Catenuloplanes indicus: one gene and its partner. The protein of the gene in region 1 interacts with the protein of each later gene in a pairwise test. Links are inferred from orthologs where the notes say so. Each region holds a gene or a part of one and is shown on either strand. Other genes may lie near its edges. The genes, in order: rlmN and ftsZ.

Region 1 (6,915 bases):
ATGGACAACGGGATGCCGATGCTGGTCTTCGGCGCCGAGGGGCCGGACACGATCATCAAGGCCGTGGGCGGCGAGAAGATCGGCACCCTGATCACCGCCTAGGGCGGGAAAAGCAAGATCAAATCTAAGAGCATGATGGGGTACGGGAGGCGCCGCGCCGCATGCAGCGCGGAGTTCTGCCGGACCAGTGGATGACCCCGGGTATTGGACGCAGCACCCGCCGAGCAGGAGTGAGGAGGCGACGGAGCGGTGATCGACGATACGCTCCTCGAGGCCGAGGAAAAGATGGAGCGTGCCGTGGAGCACGCCAAGGACGAGCTGGCTTCCATCCGCACCGGTCGCGCCACACCGGCGATGTTCTCCCGGATCGTCATCGACTACTACGGCACGCCCACGCCGCTCCCGCAGATGGCCTCCGTCGCCATCCCGGAGCCGCGGATGGCGATCATCAAGCCGTACGACGCCTCGCAGCTGAGCGCCATGGAGAAGGCCATCCGCGACTCGGACCTCGGGGTCAACCCGTCGAACGAGGGCTCGATGCTGCGCATCCTGCTGCCGCAGATGACCGAGGAGCGCCGCCGCGAGATGGTCAAGGTCGCCCGTGGCAAGGCCGAGGACGGCAAGGTGGCGGTGCGTAACGTGCGCCGCCGCGCCAAGGAGGAGCTGGACCGGATCGTCAAGGACGGCGAGGCCGGCGAGGACGACGGTCGCCGCGCCGAGAAGGAGCTGGACGACCTCACCCACCGGTACGTGGCCCAGGTTGACGAACTGGTCAAGCACAAGGAAGCCGAGCTCCTCGAGGTCTGATGCCGCACCTCGACCCCTACGACGACGCGCGCGACGCACGGCAGCGGGCGCGGCACGGTGGTGCCGCGCCCGACCCGTACCGCCCGGACCGCGACCCCCGCGGTGACCGGCCAGGCGGCCGGGAGCCGATCGCGCCCGGCTACGCGCCGCCCGGCACGGAGGCGGGCGCCACCGCGGAGTTCGTGCTGGACCGCCCGTCCGGCCCACCACCCGCCGTGGTCCCCGGCCGCCCGGGCGCCCCTGTGCACCCGGGCCCCGACGTGCGCCCGGGTGCCGACACGCGTCTCGGTCCGGACACGTCGGCGCGTTCCGGTCTCGGCGTTCCGGTGCGCCCGGGGGGCGATGGCCCGGTGCGCCCGGGGGGCGACGGTCCGGTGCGCCCGGGGGGCGACAGTCGCCTGCGCGCAGGGGCCGAGAGCCACCCGCCTTCCGGAGCCGGTGGCCCGGTGCGCCCGGGTGCGGGCGGCCCGGTGCCCTCCGGTCCCGGAGCCGGTGTGTCCGGTGGCCGTCCGCACGGCATGCCGCCCGCGGGGCCCGCAGAGAGCGACGCGCCGGACCTCGGCGATCTGCCCGAGCCGCCGCGCCGCCGGGTCAAGGGGCGCCGCCGCGCGACCTGGACCGGTGCGCCCGCGGCCGGCAACGCGGTCCGGCAGGCCGCCTACGAGTCCGGTGACGACGAGATCGCGAAGGGGCGCAGCCTGCCGTCGGCCGGCCGTAACCTGCCGGCCGCGATCGGCGTCAGCCTGGGCCTCGGTGCCGTCGTCGCCGGTTCCCTGTTCTTCTGGCGCGAGGGCTTCCTGCTGCTCATAGCGGCCCTGATCGCGGTCGGCATCTGGGAGATGACCCGCGCGCTCGCGGTAGGTGGTGCCCGCGCCCCGCAGATCCCGCTGACCATCGGCGGCGTGCTGATGGCCGGCCTGGCGTGGTACGCCGGCCCGGACGCGCTCGCGCTCGGACTGCTGGTCACGGTGCTGGCCAGCATGCTGTGGCGGCTCGGCGACGGCCGGGCCGGGTTCCTCCGGGACGCGGCCGCGGCCACGCTGATCGCGGTCTACGTGCCGTTCCTCGGCGGCTTCGCGGCGCTGCTCGCCTATCCGGACGACGGCGTGGCCCGTGTGGTGGTAACGGTGGTCGCGGTGGTGCTCACCGACACCGGCGGGTACGCGGCCGGCGTCTTCCTCGGCAAGCACTACATGGCGCCGTCGATCAGCCCGAAGAAGTCCTGGGAGGGCTTCGCCGGCTCCGCGCTCGCGTCCGCGCTGGGCAGCGCACTGCTGGTCTATCTGCTGCTCGGCGTGGCACCCTGGTGGGGCGCGCTGTTCGGAATCGGCGTAACGATCTCCGCGGTGCTCGGTGATCTGGCAGAGTCGATGATCAAGAGGGATCTCGGCATCAAGGACATGAGCAATCTGCTCCCGGGCCACGGCGGCCTGATGGACCGCCTCGACTCGATCCTGTTCGCGCTGCCGACGGCATTCCTGCTGCTCTCCGTGCTCGCGCCCGGCTCCTGAGCGCGCCGCGGGGGCCGGCCGGCTCTCGCGGCGAGGGGGTAGGGGTGAGCGATCACGCAGCTTTGGCACCCTGTGCGGCATTAAGACCGGCCGTACCGTGGGAGACTGGACAGGTCGCGGCCGTGTTCCCACCCTGGTGAGATTCCCGCCGCGAGAAATGACCCGACGTAGTGAGGCAGCTGCAGACACCGTGATGGGCCCGACTCTCCCTCTCATCCCCGTCGTTCCCAGCACCCCGGAGACGCCCGACGACGCCGTGCCCGCGCAGGCCGGCCCCCGTCGCCGTCGTCCGGCGATGCCGCCGCGCCACCTGGCCGACCTCGACCCCGAGGCCCGTCGCGCCGCGGTGAAGGAACTGGGCCTGCCCGAGTTCCGGGCCAAGCAGCTCTCCACCCATTACTTCGGGCGTCTGGTGCGCGACGTCGCGGAGATGACCGACCTGCCGGCCGCCGCCCGGGAGAAGATCGGCGCCGACCTGCTTCCGCACCTGCTCACGCCGGTGCGCGAGCTGTCCTGCGACGACGGCGCCACCCGTAAGGCGCTCTGGCGGCTGCACGACAACGCGCTCGTGGAGAGCGTGCTGATGGGCTATCCGGACCGGGTCACCGCGTGCGTGTCGAGCCAGGCCGGCTGTGGCATGGCGTGCCCGTTCTGCGCCACCGGCCAGGCCGGCCTCACCCGTAACCTCTCCACCGCCGAGATCGTGGACCAGGTCGTCTACCTGGCCGGTGTCGCGGCGAGCGGCGCGGTCGCCGGTTCCCCGCCGCGGCTGTCCCGCGTGGTGTTCATGGGCATGGGTGAGCCACTGGCGAACTACCCGCGGGTGATCGCCGCGGTCCGGCGCCTGACCAGTCCCGCGCCGGATGGTTTGGGGCTTTCCCAGCGGCATATCACGGTTTCGACCGTCGGTCTGGTTCCGGCCATGCGCAAACTGGCCGATGAGGACCTGTCGGTGACCCTTGCGCTGTCCCTGCACGCGCCCGATGATGATCTGCGCGATGAACTCGTTCCGGTCAACCAGCGCTGGAAGGTGGCCGAGGTGTTGGATGCCGCGTGGGAGTACGCGGCGCGCACGGGGCGGCGCGTGTCGATCGAATACGCGATGATTCGGGACGTGAACGATCAGCCGTGGCGTGCCGACCTGCTCGGCCGTTTGCTGGCCGGGAAGCTGGCGCACGTCAACCTGATCCCGCTCAACCCCACGCCGGGCAGCCGGTGGGACGCGAGTCCCAAGCCGGTGGAGCGCGAGTTCGTCCGCCGTCTGCGCGCGGCCGGTGTCTCCACCACGGTCCGCGACACGCGCGGCCAGGAGATCGACGGCGCCTGTGGCCAGCTGGCGGCGAGCACGGTCGACGGCGCGGAGGCACGATGAACCCTCCGTCTCGCGGGTATGTACGTCTTGGCGTCGCATGGATGGACGCTCTTCACGGCCGCCGGGCCCGGGGCCGCGATGAACGAGGTTCACTGACGGCCGCGTGTGCGGAGGCGCCCGCCGGCGCCGAGCGAGCGAACCAGGACCAGGAGACACAGTGACGAGTCAGGGTCAGCGCTTCCGGAGGCGTGCGCTTCGCCGCGGGTACAAGGTGGAGGAGGTCGACTCCTTCCTCGACCGCGTGGAGGCCACGCTGGCGGGCGAGCAGAGCGGCCCGCCGGTCACCGCTCAGGAGGTGCACGACGTGGTCTTCCGCGTGCGCTTCGGCGGGTACGACGAATGGCAGGTCGACCTGCACCTGGACCGGGTCGAGCGGCAGCTCGCCGAGCTCGACGAGCGCGGCGGCGCCCGTGGGCCCGAGCGCGTCCCGGCCGGCGCGGATCGGATGGGCCCGCCCGACCGGATGAGCGGCGGCCCCGGCGCGCACAGCGGCCCCGGCGGCGGTTTCGGGCCAGGCGGCTTCGACGACCCCGGCGGCTTCGACGGCCCCGGTGGTTTCGACGGCCCCGGTAGTTTCGACGGCCCTGGTGGTTTCGACGACGGCTTCGATGAGCCCCGCACCGGCGGTTTCGACGCCCCCGGCCGCCCGGACGGTCCCGGCTTCGGCCCGCCGGACCGGATGGGTCCTCCGGATCGCATGGGCCCCCCGGACCGGATGGGCCCGCCCGACCGGATGGGCCCCCCGGACCGCATGGGCCCGCCCGACCGGATGGGCCCGCCGGACCGGATGGGCCCGCCCGGGCGCGTCCCGGCCGGTGCCGGCCGCTTCGACGACGGCCCCTCGTTCGGCGGCTTCGACGAGCCGCGCACCGGCGGTTTCGGCGGCCCGCCACAGCGCGATCCCCGCGATCCCCGCGATCCCCGCGACCGCGGTGGCTTCGACGAGCCGCGCACCGGTGGTTTCGGCGGCCCGCCCCCGCGGGACCCCCGCGACCGCGGCGGCTTCGGTGAGGACCCGCGCACCGGCGGCTTCGACGTGCCGCCGCGCGACGACCCGCGCACCGGCGGCTTCGACCTTCCGCCCCGCGGCGGACCGCAGGGTCCCGGCCCCGGCGCCCCGCAGGGCCCCGGTGGCATGGGCCCAGGCGGCATGGGCCCAGGCGGCCCCGGTGGCATGGGCCCGGGCGGCCCCGGCCCGCGCGGACCTCAGGCCCCCGGCGGCATGGGCCCCGGCGGTTACGACCAGCACCCGTACGACGACCCGCGCGACCGCGGCGGCTTCGACGCACCCAGCGGCGGCTTCCCCGGCTTCGAGCCCGGCAGGCACGGCAAGATGGACATGACCGCGGAGATCCGCCTGCCCGAGCTGGAGCGGCGTCCCCGCACCCAGCCGCAGTCCGGCCCGCCCGGGATGGGCGGGGGCCCGGGTGGCCCACCCCCCGGCCCCGGTGGCCCGCCCCCCGGCCGTGGCGGTCCACCGCCCGGCGCGTTCGGCGGCCCGCCCATCCCGCCACCCGGCGGCGGTTACGACGACGGTTACGGCGACGGCCCGGGCGGCTTCGGCGGCCCGCCGCCGATGGGCCCCGGTGGCCCCGGCAACGACCTGCAGCGCGTGGATCACCTGCGCCGCACGTTCCAGCCGCGGCGGTTCGGCAGCGGTTACGACCCGGACCAGGTGGACCGGCTGTTCGAGGGCATCCTCACGGCGATGTCCGGCCGCGGCCCGATGCCGGTGAACGAGAACGACCTGGACACGCTGCAGTTCGGCCTGGTGCCCGGCGGCTACTTCGAGGCCGAGGTGGACGCCGCGCTCAAGGAGGTCAAGGACATCCTGCTGGGCCACTGAGCGTCCGGCGCCATACATGGATCAGCCCGCTTCCCCGGCGTACCGTGGGAGCGGGCTTGATCTTCGGGTCCTGAGGCGGGTGCCTATTCGCGCAGACCCGCGCGGCGCAGTACGACGTCGCCGATCAGCGTCACCGCGATGCCGGCCGCGATCACGACCAGGAAGATGTTCTCGATGTTGCCCTCGTGGTTCCCCAGCGTGCAGGCCAGCAGGGACAGAATGGTCAGCACCCCGAGGATGCGTCCCGCCCTGCGGTTGCCGGGCTTGAGCTGATCGGGTGCGACCACCGGCTCGCTATCCGCCACTGTGGGTCCTTCCTCGCGCTGTGCGTTCACATCCGCGGTTAGTCTGACATGCGGCGGATGCCGGGACGCAGCAAGCCTCCTGTGACGCATCCAGCCTCTCCGCCGACGCACCGGCGATGCCCCGCGCGGGTCCGGTAACGTCTGGCCGGAACCACCGACCGTCGTAGCTTAAGGGAGCAGTGCCGTGCGAGTGACGGGAACCGGTCATGCGAGCATGCGGATCGACACCGCGGCCGGAAGCATCCTCACCGATCCGTGGGTGAACCCGGCCTTCTTCGCGTCGTGGTTCCCGTTCCCGGACAACTCGCAGCTGGATTGGGAGTCGCTCGGCAAGGTCGACTATCTCTACGTCTCGCACCTGCACCGGGACCACTTCGACGCGGAGAACCTGAAGCGGTACGTGTCGAAGAAGGCCGCCGTGCTGCTCCCGGAGTATCCGACCAGCGAGCTTGAGGACGAGTTGCGCGAGCTGGGCTTCCGCAGCTTCATCAAGACGAAGAACGAGGAGGTCGTCGAGCTCGACGGCGGCCTCAAGATCATGATCCAGGCGCTGATCTCGCCGACCGACGGCCCGATCGGTGACTCCTCGCTCTGGGTCGAGTACGACGGCGTCCGCCTGCTCAACCAGAACGACGCCCGCCCGTCCGACCTGTCCCGCTTCGCCGAGCTGGGTCACGTGCACGCGCACATGCTGCAGTTCTCCGGCGCGATCTGGTACCCGATGGTCTACGAGCTGCCCGAGGCCGCGAAGCGGGCGTTCGGCAAGCAGAAGCGCGAGCGGCAGTTCGACCGCACCTGGCGCTACATCGACGACCTGAAGGCCGACCACGTCTTCCCGATCGCCGGCCCGCCGTGCTTCCTGGACGACTCGCTCTACCAGTTCAACGACATCTTCGGCGACGAGGGCGCGATCTTCCCGGACCAGAGCGTGTTCCTCACCGAGTACGCCAAGGTCGGCGGCACCAACGGTGTGGTCCTGCTGCCCGGCTCGGTCTCCGAGCTGAACGCCGAGGGCGGCATCACCACGGAGCACCCGGTCCCGGTCGACGAGTTCTTCGCGAACAAGGCCGCCCA
Region 2 (6,891 bases), 3.6 Mb from region 1 along the record:
TCCCGCCGTCCGTGCGGCGCTTCATGCGCCGGGCCCGCCAGCGCCGGATCCGCGCGGCGCTGCCCTGGGCGGTCGCGGTGGCGATCCTCGCGGTCGCGTCCGGCATCGGCTGGATGATCTACGGCACCAGCGTGCTCGGCGTGCGCCGGGTCGAGGTGACCGGCGCGGTGCTGCTCGACCCACCGCGGGTGCGCGACGCAGCCGCGGTGGCCGACCTGACGCCGCTGGCCCGGGTGGACACCGGCGCGGTCGCGGCCCGGGTGGAGGCGCTGGCGCCGGTGGACCGCGCGGTGGTCTCCCGCCGCTGGCCCGGCACGCTGCTGATCGAGGTGATCGAGCGCACCGGCGTGGCCGCGGTGCCGCATGGCGACGCCTTCGCGGTCGTGGACGACGAGGGCGTGGCGTTCCGGACGCTGCCGGAGCGCCCGGCCGAGCTGCCCCGCCTGGAGGTCGCGAAGCCCGGCCCCGACGACGTCAACACGCGCGCCGGGCTGGAGGTGCTGGCCGCACTCAGTGCCGAGCTGAAGGCAAAGTTGATCTCCGTCACGGTGGAGGCGCCGGCCCGGATCCGGCTCAACCTGGCGGACGAGCGCACCATCATCTGGGGCGACTCCTCGCAGAATCCGGTCAAGTCTTCCGTGGCCACGGCGTTGCTGGGCCGCGAGGAGAAGACGATCGACGTCAGCGCGCCCGAGGTCGTGTCGCTCAGATAGGGCGACTTTCGACACACGCGGTGTGAGGCGCCGCCGACCGTAGTGAACATTTGGGACAAAGCAGTCTTCTTTTGCCCCAAATGTTCCACTACAGGCCGGATCTGAGGCGCCGAGCCGGAGGAGCGGAGCGACGACCAGAAACACGACACGCCGTGTCGGTTCTTGGTTGAGGCCTCACGTCCGCATACGTTGCCGGAGAGGTTGCGTGGTTGACATAACTCTCGACCTCTAGTAGAGGGTGAGGGTTCCGCCTCAACCTCAACGTTCCGGCGCATAAGTCGACACGGCCTGACCGGGCCTTTGTCGCCGATGCCCGTCAACCTCGGGGAAGGGAAGGCAGACCGATGACTCCTCCGCACAACTACCTGGCGGTTATCAAGGTCGTCGGTATCGGTGGCGGCGGCGTCAACGCCGTCAACCGGATGATCGAGGTTGGGCTCAAGGGTGTCGAGTTCATCGCGATCAATACCGACGCGCAGGCGCTGTTGATGAGTGACGCCGACGTGAAGCTGGACGTGGGGCGCGAGCTGACCCGCGGTCTTGGCGCGGGTGCGAATCCCGACGTCGGCAAGAACGCGGCCGAGGACCACCGCGACGAGATCGAAGAGGTCCTCAAGGGCGCGGACATGGTGTTCGTGACCTGTGGCGAGGGCGGCGGCACCGGCACCGGTGGCGCGCCCGTCGTGGCGAACATCGCGCGCAAGCTCGGCGCGCTCACCATCGGCGTGGTGACCCGGCCGTTCTCGTTCGAGGGCAAGCGCCGCCAGGTGCAGGCCGAGTCCGGCATCGACGAGCTGCGCAACCAATGCGACACGCTGATCGTGATCCCGAACGACCGGCTGCTCGCGCTCGGTGACCGCGGAATAAGCATGATGGACGCGTTCCGCCAGGCCGACCAGGTCCTGCTCTCCGGTGTCCAGGGCATCACCGACCTGATCACCACGCCGGGTCTGATCAACCTCGACTTCGCGGACGTGAAGAGCGTCATGTCCGGCGCGGGCAGCGCGCTGATGGGCATCGGCAGCGCCCGCGGTGACAACCGCGCGGTCGAGGCGGCCGAGGCGGCGATCTCCAGCCCGCTGCTGGAGCAGAGCATGGACGGCGCCCGCGGCGTGCTGCTCTCCATCGCCGGCGGTTCCGACCTGGGCCTGTTCGAGATCAACGACGCGGCGCAGCTGGTCACGGACGCGGCCCACCCGGACGCCAACATCATCTTCGGCGCGGTGATCGACGACGCGCTCGGCGACGAGGTCCGGGTGACCGTGATCGCGGCCGGCTTCGACGGCGGCGCTCCGGCGTACAAGCCGGTGGAGTCGGTGCGCAAGCCGCAGCCGGCGCCGCTGCCGACCGCACCGGCCAACCCGCTCCCGCCGCCGCCGCAGGAGCGCCGCAAGGTGCTCTTCGACGACGTCGACGTGCCGGACTTCCTGAAGAACGGCTCCTGAGCAGTGCCATTGACCGGCCCGGGGACTCCCCGGGCCGGTTCGTCTCCGGAGGACAATAGTGAGTGACGCGCGGCGGGACGAGATCGCCGGCAACCTTGCCGTGGTGCGCGCCCGCATCGACGCGGCGTGCGCGGCGGCCGGGCGGGACCCGGCCGGCGTGACGCTGATCGCGGTGACCAAGACCTACCCGGCGTCGGACGTCGAGCACCTCGCTGCGCTCGGCGTCACGGACGTGGGAGAGAACCGGGACCAGGAGGCCGCCCCGAAGGCGGCGGCGGTCACCGCGCCGGTCCGCTGGCACTACATCGGGCAGTTGCAGCGCAACAAGGCCCGCTCGGTCGCCCGGTACGCGGACGTCGTGCACTCGGTGGACAGCGAGCGGCTCGCCGAGGCGCTGGCCACCGCGGCCGCCCGGCAGCGGGACACCCCGATCGAGGCGCTGGTCCAGGTCAACCTGGACGGCGAAGCGCACCGCGGCGGCGCCGTGGACGACGACGTCGAGCGGGTCGCGGACGCGATCGCGGCCCGCCCGGAGCTGACGCTGCGCGGTGTGATGGCGGTGGCGCCGCAGGACTGGGAACCGGCCGCCGCGTTCGCCCGGCTGGCCGCGGTGGCGGCGCGCGTGCGGGCCGCGCACCCGGGCGCGGAGCTCGTCTCCGCGGGCATGAGCGGCGATCTGGAGGCCGCGATCGCGCACGGCGCGACACACGTGAGGGTGGGCGGCGCGTTGCTCGGCTTGCGCGCACCGCTGCGGTAGCCTGACCGCGGAACCGAACTACATGAGTGTGATTCAACCGCGATGGGGGATTCACGAAGGTCCAGCGGGGGTATCAACCGGCCCTCGCCGGTCCGGGGAGGGACTGATGTCGAGGTTCCACCGCAGGGCAGCGGCACGGCAGGGGGCGGTGCCGTCACGGCGGAGGCGAGGTGGGGGCAGGCATGAGAGGGCGTAACGGTACGGGGTTCGGCGAGCACGCTCGGCGGACGCGGGAGGGGCTCGCGGTGCTGCGTCACGCTGTCCGCCTCCGTGGCGCGGAGGTGATCGGATGAGCGCCCTGCGCCGAGCGGGTGTCTGGCTCGGTCTCGTCGAGGAGGACGACGACCCCCGCTACGACGACTCGCGCTACAGCGACGACGGCTACCGGTCCAGCTACCGCGGGCGTGACCACGACCGCCGGCGGTACACCGAGGACTTCGAGGACGAGGACGAGGAGATCGACGAGCCGCCCGCGGTGCCCCGCACCCGCGGCCGGTCCGACCTCCGCGACCGGACCTCGCGCATCGACCGGGAGCGGCACGAGCGGCCGTCCCGCTCCTCGGTGCGCGAGGAGATGGAGCGCATCGAGGCCGAGCGCGCCGAGCGCGAGCGGGAGCAGCAGGAGCAGCAGACCGCGACGGTACGGCCGATCACCCGAACGGGTGGCGGGGTGTCCGGCGCGCTCACCTACCCCACGCAGGAGAGTCTGGCGCTGGCGCCGCCGCTGCCCACCCCGAGCCGGGTCACGGTGCCGGAGGAGGAGCAGCGCTACCAGATCACCACGCTGCACCCGACGACGTACCGGGAGGCGCGGACGATCGGCGAGCACTTCCGGGACGGCGTACCCGTGATCATCAATCTCACCGAGATGGATGAGGGTGACGCCCGCCGTCTCGTCGACTTCGCGGCCGGACTGGCGTTCGGTCTTCGGGGTACGATCGAGCGAGTGACCAACCGGGTTTTCCTGCTCTCGCCGGCCAACGTTCAGGTCACCGCGGAGGACAAGGCCAAGATCGCCGAGGGCGGGTTTTTCAGTCAGACCTGACCCGACGCTGTCCTACCTGAGCTACTAGGGGCCCCGCTCGCCGTGCTGTCGATCGTGTTGCAAGTCCTCTACCTGCTGCTGTACGTGTTCTTCCTGACACTGCTGGCACGATTCGTGCTGGGCGCGGTGCTGCAGTACGGGCGGCGATGGCAGCCGAGCCGGGGTGCGGCCGCGGCACTGGAGTCGGTGTGGAGCGTCACTGATCCACCCCTCAAGGCGTTGAGGCGTGTGATCCCACCACTGCGAATTGGTACCGTGAGCTTCGACCTGGCCTCCCTTGTGCTGCTGGTTATCCTGATCGTGCTGATGGAACTCGTGGTACGGCCGTTGATCATCAGGTGAACAACGTGCAAAGGGTTGAGAACCTGACGACCAGCGCGCCACGCGGCCGCAACTGACCCGAGGAGTTTCGATGCCGCTGACCCCGGCCGACGTCCACAACGTCGCCTTCAAAAAACCCCCCATCGGCAAGCGGGGGTACGACGAGGAGGAGGTCGACGCCTTCCTTGACGAGGTCGAGCGCGAGCTCGCCCGTCTGATCGAAGAGAACAACGAGCTCCGCGCTCAGGTCGAGCGTGGTGGCGGTCGCCCCGTCGCCCCGGCCGGTCCGGGCGCCGACCCGCGGATGGCCGCCGAGCTCAACGACCTCAAGGCGCAGCTCGACCGTGTCCAGCGGGACAAGGCCGCCGCCGACCAGGCCGCTCGCGCCATGCAGGCCGAGCTCGACCAGGTGCGCGCGCAGGGTGGCCCGGCCGGTGGCCTGGGTGGCCCCGGTGCCAACCCGGACGGTGAGCAGCAGGCGCTCCGCGTCCTGATGATGGCCCAGCGCACCGCCGACGACCACGTCGCCGACGCGCGCCGCGAGGCCGACAAGCTGCTGACCGACGCCCGCACCAAGGCGGAGGAGGTCACCCGCGAGGCGCGGGCCAAGGCGGACGCGCTGGAGCGCGACGCCCGCCAGCGTCACCAGGAGGCCATGGGCGGCCTGGACGCGAAGCGGTCGGCGCTGCAGAAGCACATCGAGGAGCTCAAGCAGTTCGAGCGGGAGTACCGCACCCGCCTGAAGGCGTACCTCGAGAGCCAGCTCCGCGACCTCGACGGCCGTGGCCAGGGGCTCGAGGCGGAGCTGACCCGCAGCGAGGGCAACCGCGCGGTGGGCGGGTCCGGCGGTCTCGCCGCGGCGGGTCTCGCCTCGTCGTACGGCGGCGGTCGCAGCGGCTCCTCGATCGAGTCCGGCCGCTAGTCCTCGCGACGGGGGTGAGCCATGATCGTCATCAGCCTGTTGCTCATCCTCGTCGCGATCACGCTGCTCGTGCTCGGGTTGATGAGCGCGTCCAGCCTGCTCCTGATCGGCTCGATCGTGGGCAGTCTGCTCGCTGCCGTGACCCTGGTGGTCGGCATGCGGCAGGCGGCCGCCGCGCGCGCCGAGATGGTCGACAACGCGGACGTGATGGCCGAGGCCGACTCGAAGAGCGATGAGTACGGTGCGCCCGCCGAGGAGTACCTCGACGAGGAGTTCGCCGGTTACGAGGGCCGCCGGCAGCGACGGGAGGGCACCCCGTCGACCGTCACCTCCACCGAGTTCCGGGACGAGGCCTACCCGGGGTACGGCGCCGCCGAGCCGGAGGCGCCGGCCTACCGCGAGGCCACCGTCCCGCCGCCGCGCGAGCCGGCCGACGACCCGGAGGACGAGCCGGAACCGCAGCTGGTCTCTGCCGCCGAGGCCGCGCGCGTCGCCCGGATGACCGCCGACGTCTACGTGGTGGACGGCCGTCCGCGATACCACCTGGCCGGCTGCGTCCACCTGATGGACAAGGAGGCGGAGCCGCTCCCGGTCAACGAGGCGGCCGAACTCGGCTTCACCCCCTGCGGCCTGTGCGAGCCGGACAGCGCGCTGCTCGCCGACGCTCGTCGAGTGTGATCTTCACAGTCGCGTAACCGGGCCCCCGCAGCTGCGTTCGACAGAATGAGGGGCATGGACGTTTCCGTGCCCGTCCGGGTCAAGCCCGGTGCATCGCGCGCGCGGGTCGGTGGCCGGCACGACGGGCCGCACGGCCCGGCGCTGGTCGTCGCCGTGAACGCGCCGCCGGTCGACGGCCGCGCCACCGAGGCCGCGCGCCGGGCCCTCGCGACCGCGCTCGGCGTGCGGCCCGCGTCCGTCACGCTCAGGCTCGGCGCCGCCAGCCGCGACAAGGTCTTCCTGGTCGCGGACGCGCCCGAGGCGCTGGCCGCGGCCGTGACCGAGCTGCGGGACGGCGGGTGAGCGGCGACATAGACCTGGCACTGCTGCTCGGCGCCGCCGTCGTGCTGATCGCGGTCGCCGCGGTCCGCATCTCCACCCGCTTCGGCTTCCCCAGCCTGCTGATCTACCTCGGCATCGGTCTGCTGATCGGTGAGGACGGCTTGGGCATCCGGTTCGACGACGCGGAGCTGACCCGGGTGCTCGGCTTCTGCGCGCTCATCGTGATCATCGCGGAGGGCGGCCTGACCGCGCGGGCCAGCACGCTGCGCCCGGTGCTCGGCCTGGCCGCGCTGCTCTCCACGGCCGGCGTCGCGGTCAGCATCGTCACCGTCGGCGTGGTCGTGCACCTGCTGCTCGGCCTGGACTGGCGGCTCGCACTGCTCTACGGCGCGGTGCTCTCCTCCACGGACGCGGCGGCGGTCTTCGCCACACTGCGCCGCCTGCGGCTGCCATCGCGGCTGGTCGCCACGCTGGAGGCCGAGTCCGGCATGAACGACGCACCGGTGGTGATAGTCGTGGTGCTGCTCTCCACCACCGGCTTCGGCGCCCATCCCTGGTGGTACGAGCTGCTGATCGTCGGGTACGAGCTGGTGGCCGGCGCCGCGATCGGCTGGGCCGTGGGCGTCTCCGGCCGCTGGCTGCTCCGGCACGCCGCGCTGCCGTCCGCCGGGCTGTACCCGATCGCGGCG

The links.
Region 2: the proteins of rlmN (region 1) and ftsZ interact in binary tests that used the Escherichia coli proteins (3 or more experiments, as listed by UniProt). The link is inferred for Catenuloplanes indicus from one-to-one orthologs.

Annotation. Positions count from the first base shown.
Region 1 is NZ_JAUSUZ010000001.1:6,342,851-6,349,765, forward strand. The notes cover bases 1,729-4,600. They hold rlmN (dual-specificity RNA methyltransferase RlmN), read left to right. Parts: upstream 1,729-2,511; coding sequence 2,512-3,690; downstream 3,691-4,600. Other genes in these bases: J2S42_RS28805 (phosphatidate cytidylyltransferase), read left to right, coding at 1,729-2,318; J2S42_RS42135 (DivIVA domain-containing protein), read left to right, coding at 4,370-4,600. Outside these bases: pyrH (UMP kinase), read left to right, coding at 1-102; frr (ribosome recycling factor), read left to right, coding at 250-807; more of J2S42_RS28805, read left to right, coding at 807-1,728; more of J2S42_RS42135, read left to right, coding at 4,601-5,536; J2S42_RS28820 (DUF2631 domain-containing protein), read right to left, coding at 5,620-5,841; J2S42_RS28825 (Rieske 2Fe-2S domain-containing protein), read left to right, coding at 6,026-6,915.
Region 2 is NZ_JAUSUZ010000001.1:2,767,511-2,774,401, reverse strand. Bases 260-3,107 are described here. They hold ftsZ (cell division protein FtsZ), read left to right. Parts: upstream 260-1,057; coding sequence 1,058-2,158; downstream 2,159-3,107. Other genes in these bases: J2S42_RS12430 (YggS family pyridoxal phosphate-dependent enzyme), read left to right, coding at 2,217-2,915; J2S42_RS12440 (cell division protein FtsQ/DivIB), read left to right, coding at 260-713. Outside these bases: more of J2S42_RS12440, read left to right, coding at 1-259; J2S42_RS12425 (cell division protein SepF), read left to right, coding at 3,205-3,960; J2S42_RS12420 (YggT family protein), read left to right, coding at 4,003-4,302; J2S42_RS12415 (DivIVA domain-containing protein), read left to right, coding at 4,373-5,203; J2S42_RS12410 (hypothetical protein), read left to right, coding at 5,225-5,881; J2S42_RS12405 (DUF167 domain-containing protein), read left to right, coding at 5,927-6,223; J2S42_RS12400 (potassium/proton antiporter), read left to right, coding at 6,220-6,891. UniProt on the Escherichia coli protein: Essential cell division protein that forms a contractile ring structure (Z ring) at the future cell division site. The regulation of the ring assembly controls the timing and the location of cell division.